3 regions of the Cupriavidus sp. GA3-3 genome follow, and region 1 is predicted to be linked to each of the others. Evidence: predicted binding sites of a transcription regulator. Region 1 holds the regulator's gene; each other region holds the start of a gene.
What was found. The regulator LexA, encoded in region 1, represses DNA repair genes until DNA is damaged. The targets are predictions, from matches to a motif close to ACTGTATNNNNATACAGT.
Positions count from the first base shown of each region.

Region 1 (3,272 bases):
CGCCTATCCGGTCCCGGGGACAGCGTGGACAGCTGGCGGGGCACGATTTTTCATATTGCGCGCGGTGAAGAGGCGCTTACGTATGCAGAAGGGCTTGAGCTTGACGACATCGTGGATGTCTCGCGCGCGGAGATGGCCGAGATCATTAAGCACAACGACGATTCCCGATCTGTTTCGGCTCGCTCGATCCCGGATGGCGGCGTGGTGTAAGCCATGACGCCGGCGGTCTCCGGCACGCTTTAGATCACTGCTTCTTTCCGCCAGATCTCGGCCACAGTGGTCATCCCCTCCTTGCTCCGCCATGCAAAAATCATGCAAAAAAGCCGCGTACAAGGCGGGCTACGGAAAGTTTGCGCCGGTGGTGGTCGGGTATGTCTCGGGGGTTGCTGCAGGCAAGGGGCGCCGTTGGCGGGCCAAAAATTGAGGTGGCGCATGGGGCTCGCACGGGTTACAATTTTTCCCACGGCACCCGTAGAAGCCGCATGAATGCTTGTGAAAAATTGAGCGTTCATGGGAAAAAAACGAGGCCGAAAGCGTTGATTCCAAAGGGGAAAATGGCGATTGATGCGGGGATTGAGATTCCTGTCGTCGTGGGTTCGAGTCCCATCAGCCACCCCAAAGCATTTCCCAGAACGGCGCCTCGCGAGGGCGCCGTTCTGCATTTCCCGGGGGCGGTATGTCTGTTCGAGCGGCAGCGGTTGGCGTAGCGATGGCAGCCATGGTGGCAGGGTGTGCCACCGGCACTTCTGAAAAGGACATTCGCGCGCGTGCGCCGATGCGCTTGTTCACGCCCGCCAAGATGGGTGAGGTTGCGAAATGCCTGCGCAACAATCTGGGCGATGACGCCGCGGTCGTCAACTATCCGGCGAAGAGCCAGACCGAGATCCGCATCGGCCAGACCACGTCTGGCGGTGAATACCAATACGCCTATCTGATTTCGCTGACGGCGAAGCCGGATGGTACGGCGCTGGAGCTGCGCAAGAGCGATACGTGGTTCCCGCAGCTGACGCCGACGGAGCTGGAAGCCGAAGCCAAGGCGTGTGCGCCGCGTAGCTGAGGACGGCGCCCGCAGCTGCTCGGAGACAGCCGGCAGATTTCAGGCGGCCAGCTTTTCGGCGGTTTCGAGTTCAAGCATGCGGCAGATCGCCGCCATGCTGCCGACCATGGTGCGGCGCTGCGTACCCTGGTAGACGCGTACGCCCTTGCTCTGGCGGAACGGCACGGGCTTGACCGGGCGACGGGCGGCGACTTGGTGGATTTGCGGCATGGTGGCACCTCTTTTAGGCAAAGCGGGGTCAACACCCGGCAAGCCGGGCGGCGTCTGCAAAGCAATGGAAGCGGGTGGGCCCGCGCAGGCGGTTGGCCTGCGGTGCCCGGCTAGAAGCCGGAAGATCGGATCAGCCCGACGGCGATGCCTTCCAGCGAGAACTCCTCCCCAGGCTCCACGATAATGTTGGTGAAGTCCGGGTTTTCTGCGATCAGTTCGATATGGCCACCGCGCCGCTGCAGGCGCTTGACGGTCACGTCATCACCCAGGCGCGCCACCACGATCTTGCCGTTGTCGGCTTCGCTGGCGCGGCGCACGGCCAGCAGGTCGCCGTCGAGGATGCCGGCATCGCGCATGCTCAGGCCGCGCACTCGCAGCAGGTAATCGGGGCGTTCGTCGAAGACCGAGGCGTCGACCTGGTACTGGCGGTCGATATGCTCGGCGGCGAGTATCGGGCTGCCGGCAGCAACGCGGCCCACCAGCGGCAGCGTCAGCTGCATCACGCCGGCCATCGGCAACGAAAACTGGTCGGGCATTTCCGAATCGCTGCGTGCCACCTTCAGGCGGATGCCGCGTGAAGCGCCCGGGGTCAGTTCGATCACGCCCTTGCGTGCCAGCGCCCTCAGGTGTTCTTCCGCGGCATTGGGCGAGGAGAAGCCAAACTCTGCGGCGATTTCGGCGCGCGTGGGCGGAAAGCCGGTGCGGCGGATCGTGTTGCGGATCAGATCGAAAATCTGCTGCTGCCGGGGTGTCAGGGTCGCCATGGGATCGCCGTTCCGTGCGGGGTCGCGGGGTTTCGGGTAAGAGGATCGGTCGATCCTTTATCCTGCATCCGTCTGACCGGGCACTGTATGTTTAAACAGTATGCTGTGATTTTATACAGTATCGGCCTGAGCGCAAGCAGAATTTTTGGGGCGTGTCTCATGGACGGAATGCGGATCACCGGCGAGAGCCGCGGCGAGGCGGGGTGCGCCCGTTACAATCGGCATTCCTGCCTTTCCACTTTCTTTGCACGCTCCATGACCCAATTGCCTCGCATCGTCGTACTGGCCACCGGCGGCACCATTGCTGGCGCGGCCGGAAACTCTGCCAGCAGCGCACGCTACCAGGCGGCGACCGTGCCGGTGTCGTCGTTGCTGGCAGCGGTGCCCGCGCTGCAGTCGGCGGCTCGCATCGAGGCCGAGCAGGTGGCCCAGGTCGACAGCAAGGACATGACCTTCACGCTCTGGCAAACGCTGGCGGCGCGGGTTGAGCACTGGTCCGCGCAGCCCGACGTGGCTGGCATCGTGATCACCCACGGCACCGATACGCTGGAAGAAACTGCGATGGCGCTGCACCTGACGCAATCGTGTCCGGTGCCCGTGGTGATGACAGCGGCAATGCGGCCGTCGACGTCGCTGTCGGCCGATGGGCCGCTGAACCTGCTGGATGCGGTGCGCGTGGCCGCTCATCCCGATGCGCGCGGCAAGGGTGTGCTGGTGGTGCTGAACCAGCAGATCCACGCTGCGCGGGATGTGGCCAAGGCCCACACGTCGGCGGTGGACGCCTTTGTCTCGGCCTGCGGGCCGCTGGGTTTCGTGCAGGACGACTACGTGCGCTTCGCCCGCGCGCCACGCGCGGCCTGGGTGATCGGGCCGATGCCGGCGGCGTGGCCGATGGTGGAGATCGTGGCGAGCTACGCGCAGCCGGGCAGGGTGGCAGTGGATGCGCTGGTCCGCGCGGGTGTAGCCGGGCTGGTGGTGGCTGCCGCCGGCAATGGCTCGGTGCATGAGGTGCTGGCCGGGGCGCTGGCCGATGCCGCTGCCGCGGGGGTGGCCGTGGTGCGCAGTTCCCGCACCGGGGCCGGCCATGTGGCGATTCCGCCCCAGCTCAGCCCGACGGATGGAGCTTTTGTTTCCGCAACGGACCTCAATCCCTATAAGGCGCGCGTGCTGCTGGCCCTGGCGCTGGCAGCCGACTCAGGCCTGGCGCGGGATCCGGCAAGGCTGCAGGCCGTGTTTGCCAA
Region 1 covers NZ_KB944471.1:179,860-183,131, reverse strand. The annotation lists gene C265_RS10850 (hypothetical protein) at 1-210, shown strand, start outside; gene C265_RS10845 (hypothetical protein) at 710-1,057, shown strand; gene C265_RS32500 (hypothetical protein) at 1,097-1,267, opposite strand; gene lexA (transcriptional repressor LexA) at 1,378-2,031, opposite strand; gene C265_RS10835 (asparaginase) at 2,287-3,272, shown strand, end outside.

Region 2 (3,272 bases), on a different contig from region 1:
AGAGCAGCAGCAGCGGCGCCAGCATCCAGTCGAGGATCTCACCGAACAATGAGCGCGGCGCGGAATTTGCCGCGCTTTCCTCCAGGTGCGGCAACGCGTCGGCCAGGTCCTGGTCGGTAGTGTCCGGGGCCGGGGCGGCGGAAGGAGGGGGGGGCGCGGGGCGGGGCACGCGCCGCCAGGGCAGTCGCAGCAGGCTCATCTCGGCGAGGTTGCGCTCAGGTCAGTCGCGTGGCCTGCGGTGGGGTCGGATCAGTGATGCGTGGCCACCGCCGGCTGGAATTTCTCCAGGCAGTAGCCAAGCCCGCGCACGGTGGCGATGCGGATGCCGCCGACTTCGATCTTCTTGCGCAGCCGGTGCACGTAGACTTCGATGGCGTTGTTGCTGACTTCCTCGCCCCACTCGCACAGGTGGTCCACCAGCTGCTCTTTCGATACCAGGCGGCCGCTGCGTGTGAGCAGGATCTCCAGCAACCCGATCTCGCGCGCGGACAGGTCCAGCATCTGCTCGTTGAGATAGGCGATGCGTCCGACCTGGTCGTAGGCCAGCGGCCCGTGCCGCATCAGCGTGGCGCCGCCGCCGGCGCCGCGCCGCACCAGCGCGCGCACGCGCGCTTCAAGCTCGGACAGGGCAAAGGGCTTGGCCATATAGTCGTCGGCGCCCAGGTCCAGGCCCTTGACGCGCTCGTCGACGCTGTCGGCGGCGGTCAGGATCAGCACCGGCAGCATGGCGCCGCGCGCGCGCAGGCGCTTGAGCACTTCCAGCCCGGACATGCGCGGCAGGCCCAGGTCCAGGATCAGCAGGTCGAAGGTCTGGGTCGACAGCGCGGAATCGGCTTCCAGGCCGTTGGTGACGTGGTCGACGGCGTAACCCGAGTGGCGTAGCGAGCGCGTCAGGCCGTCCGCCAGCACGTCGTCATCTTCGGCGATCAGAATGCGCATGGTTGTCTCCACCCTGGCCGGCATAGCCGGCGCCGGCGGAATGGGGCGCGATGGGGCTTGCCAAGCATACTGTTTTTTTATACAGTACCCGCACGTTCCGCTGGGGCTGCCCGGGGAGACCCCCTGGAGAGCGGCCGCGCAGACAGCCGGGCCGGCGCTGGAGCCGGAAAATGCCGGTGCCGCGCCACATGCGGCCTATTTATACACCATTGATTCAAGGACGACCATGGACGACAAGAAGGCAGGTGCCGGCGTGAGCGCCGAGAAGCAGAAGGCGCTTGCCGCCGCGCTCTCCCAGATCGAGAAGCAGTTCGGCAAGGGCTCGATCATGCGCCTGGGCGACGGCGAGGTCGAGAAGGACATTCAGGTGGTATCCACCGGTTCGCTCGGCCTGGACATCGCGCTTGGCGTCGGTGGCCTGCCACGCGGCCGCGTGGTCGAGATCTATGGTCCGGAATCGTCGGGCAAGACCACGCTGACGCTGCAGGTCGTGGCCGAGATGCAGAAGCTGGGCGGCACCTGCGCCTTTATCGACGCCGAGCATGCGCTGGACGTCAGCTACGCCAACAAGCTGGGCGTCAACGTCGGCGACCTGCTGATCTCGCAGCCGGACACCGGCGAACAGGCGCTGGAAATCACCGACGCGCTGGTGCGCTCGGGCTCGATCGACCTGATCGTGATCGACTCGGTGGCGGCGCTGGTGCCCAAGGCCGAAATCGAAGGCGAAATGGGCGATTCGCTGCCCGGCCTGCAGGCCCGCCTGATGAGCCAGGCGCTGCGCAAGCTGACCGGCACCATCAAGCGCACCAACTGCCTGGTGATCTTCATCAACCAGATCCGCATGAAGATCGGCGTGATGTTCGGCTCGCCGGAAACCACCACCGGCGGCAACGCGCTCAAATTCTACGCCTCGGTGCGCCTGGATATCCGCCGCATCGGCTCGATCAAGAAGGGCGACGACGTGATCGGCAACGAGACCAAGGTCAAGGTGGTCAAGAACAAGGTCTCGCCGCCGTTCCGCGAAGCCTTCTTCGACATCCTCTACGGCCAGGGCATCTCGCGCCAGGGCGAGATCATCGACCTGGGCGTGGACGCCAAGATCGTCGAGAAGTCCGGCGCCTGGTACAGCTACAACGGCGACAAGATCGGCCAGGGCAAGGATAACGCGCGCGAATACCTGCGCGAGAACCCTGACATCGCCGACGAGATCGAGAACAAGGTGCGCGCGGCGCTGGGCGTGGTGGCCATGAACCCCACGGCGGCTGCCACGCCGGTAGCGGTCGAAGACTGACCGCGCCAGCGGCCATTGCGCCAAGCAAAAAGGCCGGGGCATCGCCGATGCCCCGGCCTTTTTGCTTGGCGCGGACCCCTCCATCCACAGATTCCGGCAACCATGGCAACCCGTCCCCCGCTTTCGCTGAAGGCCCGCGCCGTCGACTACCTGTCTCGCCGCGAGCACAGCCGCGCCGAACTGGCGCGCAAGCTGGCGCCGCATGCCGAGTCGGCCGAGCAGCTGGAGCAGTTGCTGGACGCGCTGGAGCGCGAGAACTGGCTGTCGAACCAGCGCTTTGCCGACAGCCTGGTGCACCGCCGCGGCGCCCGCTACGGCACCGCGCGCGTGATGCAGGAAGCCAAGACCCACAAGCTCGGCAGCGAGCAACTGGGCGATCTGCAGGAGCGGCTGCGCGCCACGGAAGTGGAGCGCGCCCGTGAGGTCTGGCGCAAGCGCTTCGGCACCCCGCCGGACACGCCCGAAGCGCGGGCCAGGCAGATCCGCTTCATGGTGGCGCGCGGGTTCTCGCGTTCGGTCGTCGGCAAGATCATCCAGGGTGCGGACGAAGACTACGGCGACGACGGTGGCGAGGCCTGATGCGCCATGGTCGGCCGACAATCCCGCTGCGACAGTTGCTGCACAAGGATGTTCCCGGCCAAAGCGGCGCGGCATGTTAAACTCCCCCGGTTTTCGGTGCTCCGGCACCGCCGTTCCCCAGCCCCCGTATTTCCAGCCTGGCCATGCCTCTGTCCCAGCCCGTCAACCGCTCCCAGCGTCACCGTCGCGCCATTACGGCCGAGGCGTACCAGAGAGAGGACGGCTTGTGGGATATCGAGGTGCGCCTGACCGACACCAAGCCTCGCGACATCGAACTGGCCGGCGACCGCGTCCGCCCGGTAGGCCAGCCCCTGCACGACCTGTGGTTGCGCGTCACGATCAATGAGGAAATGACGGTGCTGGATGCCGAGGCCTGCTCGGACTGGGTGCCGTATCCATCTCATTGCGACACGATCGGCCCGGCTTACCGCAAGCTGATCGGCCTGAACCTGCGCAAGGGCTT
Region 2 covers NZ_KB944492.1:45,303-48,574, reverse strand. The annotation lists gene C265_RS22590 (sensor histidine kinase) at 1-199, opposite strand, end outside; gene C265_RS22585 (response regulator transcription factor) at 250-939, opposite strand; gene recA (recombinase RecA) at 1,166-2,230, shown strand; gene recX (recombination regulator RecX) at 2,333-2,809, shown strand; gene C265_RS22570 (DUF2889 domain-containing protein) at 2,953-3,272, shown strand, end outside.
Region 2: a site for LexA is predicted at 1,008-1,025, ahead of recA (recombinase RecA). Genes of this name have one in related genera too.

Region 3 (3,272 bases), on a different contig from region 1:
GGCGCGCGGCGGCATCGTCGTGCAGGCGCTCCAGGTGCGGCGCGTACCAGGCCAGCACTTGCTCGAACTCCGACGGCCACGGCGAGGTGGGCGCCATCAGCGCGCGCGCCAGCGCCAGCAGGTCGGCCCAGGCGGGCGCTGCGGCCGGCGGCGGCTCGAATTGCTCCAGCGAGAACAAGGGCTCGGTGGCCAGCGCCAGCGCATCGAGCACGCGCGCCGCGGTCTTGGGGCCGATGCCGGGCAGCAGCTGCAGCGTGCGGAAGCCCGCCATGCGGTCGCGCGGGTTCTCCAGCCAGCGCACCACCGCCAGCGCGTCCTTGACGTGGGTCGATTCCAGGAATTTCAGCCCGCCGAACTTCACGAACGGGATATTGCGCCGGGCCAGCTCGATCTCTACCTGCGCGCTGTGGTCGGCGGCGCGGAACAGCACCGCCTGTGCCATCAGCGTCAGGCCGGCCTCGCGCCGCGCCAGCACCTGCTCGACCACGTAGCGGGCCTGGTCGGCCTCATCGTTGACCACGATCACGCCGGGCTTTTCGGCCGAGGCGCGCTCGGACCACAGGTCCTTGGTATAGCGCTCGGCCGCCAGCCCGATCACGGCGTTGGCGGCCTGCAGGATCGGCTGCGTCGAGCGGTAGTTCTGCGACAGCGTGACCTGCTGCGCGGCCGGCGTGAACTGCGCCGGGAAGTCCAGGATATTGCGCACGGTGGCGCCGCGGAAGGCGTAGATCGACTGCGCGTCGTCTCCCACCACGGTCAGGCCGCGGCCGTCCGGCCGCATGGCCAGCAGGATCGACGCCTGCAGCGCATTGGTGTCCTGGTATTCGTCGACCAGCACGTGGTCGAAGCGCGCGCCCATGTCCTGCGCGATGGTGGGCTCGGCCATGGCCTGCGCCCAGTACAGCAGCAGGTCGTCATAGTCCAGCACATGCTGCTTCTGCTTGGCCTCGACATAGCCGGCGAACAGGGTGCGCAGCGCATCCGCCCACATCGCGTAGCGCGGGAACTGCTGCTTGAGCACGTCTTCCAGCGGCGCCTGGGTGTTGACCACGCGCGAGTAGATCGCCAGGCAGGTTTCCTTCTTCGGGAAGCGGCTGGCGGTCTCCGACAGGCCCAGGTCGTGGCGCACCACGTGCATCAGGTCGGCGGCATCGCCGCGGTCGCTGATGGTGAAGGCGGGCGACAGGCCCAGGGTCTCGGCGTATTCGCGCAGCAGGCGCGCGCCGATGGCGTGGAAGGTGCCGGACCACTGCAGCGCCGCGCGCCCCGCGCCGGTCTGGGTGCCGAGCGCCTGGTCGACGATGCGCTCGACGCGCCGTCCCATCTCCGCCGCGGCGCGGCGCGAGAACGTCAGCAGCAGGATGCGTCGCGGATCGGCGCCGGCCAGCACCAGGTGCGCGACCCGGTGCGCCAGCGTATTGGTCTTGCCCGAGCCGGCGCCGGCGATGATCAGCAGCGGCGCGTCGCTGCCGTGTTCCACCGCGGCGCGCTGCTCCGGGTTGAGCCGGGACAGGTAGGCGGGGACATCATCGGCTCCAGGGGCAGCGAGGTCGGCGGCGGGGGCTAGGTCCAAAGTCACAGGCGGGGCTCGGGGAAGGCTCGGAAAACTCAGAAAAAGGCTGGCGCCAACTGTATATCCATACAGGGATGTCGCGCAACCTGCTGCCCTGGCGATCGTGCGTAAAAACAGAAAAAGGTGCTCGATGAGCACCTTTTCGCTGCGGTTGCCGCGGGAGCGTTACGCGGACTTTGCCAGCGCGCCATCCAGCAGCTTGTGCAGCGCATCCCACTCGGGCTCGCCCACATAGCGCTTCAGGATGCGGCCGTCCTTGTCGACCACGAAGGTGGTCGGCGTCAGCTGCACATTGCCGAAGGCCCTGGCCGCGGTGCCGTCGGAATCCATCGCCACCTTGAACGGCAGGCCGCGCGTCCTGGCGTAGTTCATTACATACATGGGCGGGTCGTAGTTCATCGCCACGGCGACGAATTCCAGCCCCTTGCCCTTGAACTGCTCATAGGTGCGGACCATGTCAGGCATTTCCTTGACGCAGGTGGCGCAGCTGGTGGCCCAGAAGTTGATCATGTAGACCTTGCCCTTGAGGTCGGCGGTGCTGACCTTCTCGCCCGACAGCAGCGTGAAGGTGGCCGCCGGGGCCGTATTGGCCGGCGCCAGCGCGCGGTAGCCGAACCAGCCCAGCAGCGCGAGCACGACCACGGCCGCGACGATGGGCCAGGGCTTGCGGGAGGATTTGGTGGCAGGGGCAGCAGTGGTCATGGAATCCGGGTCAGGCAGGTTCGGTCAGCAATGGGACATTCTAATGCCGCAGGCGTTCGCGCGCTGCGCGGGGCCGGGCTGCGGCAATCCGCCGCAAGCGTCCCGATCGATTCAGCGCCGGACGGCGGCGCGTGCCTGGTCCAGCGCCTGTTCCAGGTAGGCGCCGTAGAAATCCGGCTGCATGCCGCGCAGCGGGCCGGCGGCGGCGCGGCCCTGGCGGTCCAGGAACAGCACCGTGGGCGCCACCCGCACCTGGTGCGCCCGGGCCCACGCGCGCGCGGTGGTCAGGCTGCCGTCGGCATCGCGCAGCGGGGTGTCGGCGGTCATGTCGAGCTCGCGCACGGCAATCTCGCCGGCGGCGGCCTGCGGGCCCAGGTAGTTGCTGCGCACGGCATCGCAATAGCTGCAGCCCGGCATCGACACCAGTACCACCAGCGGCTCGCCGCGGCGAGCGGCCTCGGTGCCGTGGGCGGCCAGGTCGGTGGCCGGGGGCAGGTGGGCGGGGCTGGCGGCGGCTGCGGGCATGCCGGCCGCGGCTGCCAGCAACGCACCCGCGGCCACCCAGCGCAGGCTGGCTATGGCGAAGGCGTGGCGGGCAATGAGGGCGGCAGGCATGGCTGGAACGTGGGGGGCAGGGCGGTAGCGGGAGCGGGAGCGGCGCAGCAAGCACTGGAGCGCCGCTTTCGGGATAATACCGGTTTCCGCCCGCAGGCGATGGCGTCCGCCAGCGCCGCCCGCAGCCTGCGCGCGCCGTCCCCCATGGATTCCCGATGCGTCTTGTGCCGCCCCCGCCGAGCTTTCCTGCCGCTGTCCGCCGCCCGCTGCTGTGCTGTGCCGCCGTGCTGGCATTCGCCCTGTGCGCCTGTTCACCGCGCTATGACTGGCGCACCATCCAGTCCGGCGAGGGCGCCTACGCCGCGCTCTATCCGGGCAAGCCCACCAGCGCCGCGCGCGACGTGACCATTGCCGGGCGCAAGCTGCCGATGACGATGGAAGC
Region 3 covers NZ_KB944502.1:233,691-236,962, reverse strand. The annotation lists gene C265_RS26595 (ATP-dependent helicase) at 1-1,579, opposite strand, end outside; gene C265_RS26590 (TlpA disulfide reductase family protein) at 1,739-2,275, opposite strand; gene C265_RS26585 (thioredoxin family protein) at 2,387-2,890, opposite strand; gene C265_RS26580 (hypothetical protein) at 3,046-3,272, shown strand, end outside.
Region 3: a site for LexA is predicted at 1,629-1,646, ahead of C265_RS26595 (ATP-dependent helicase). Genes of this name have one in related genera too.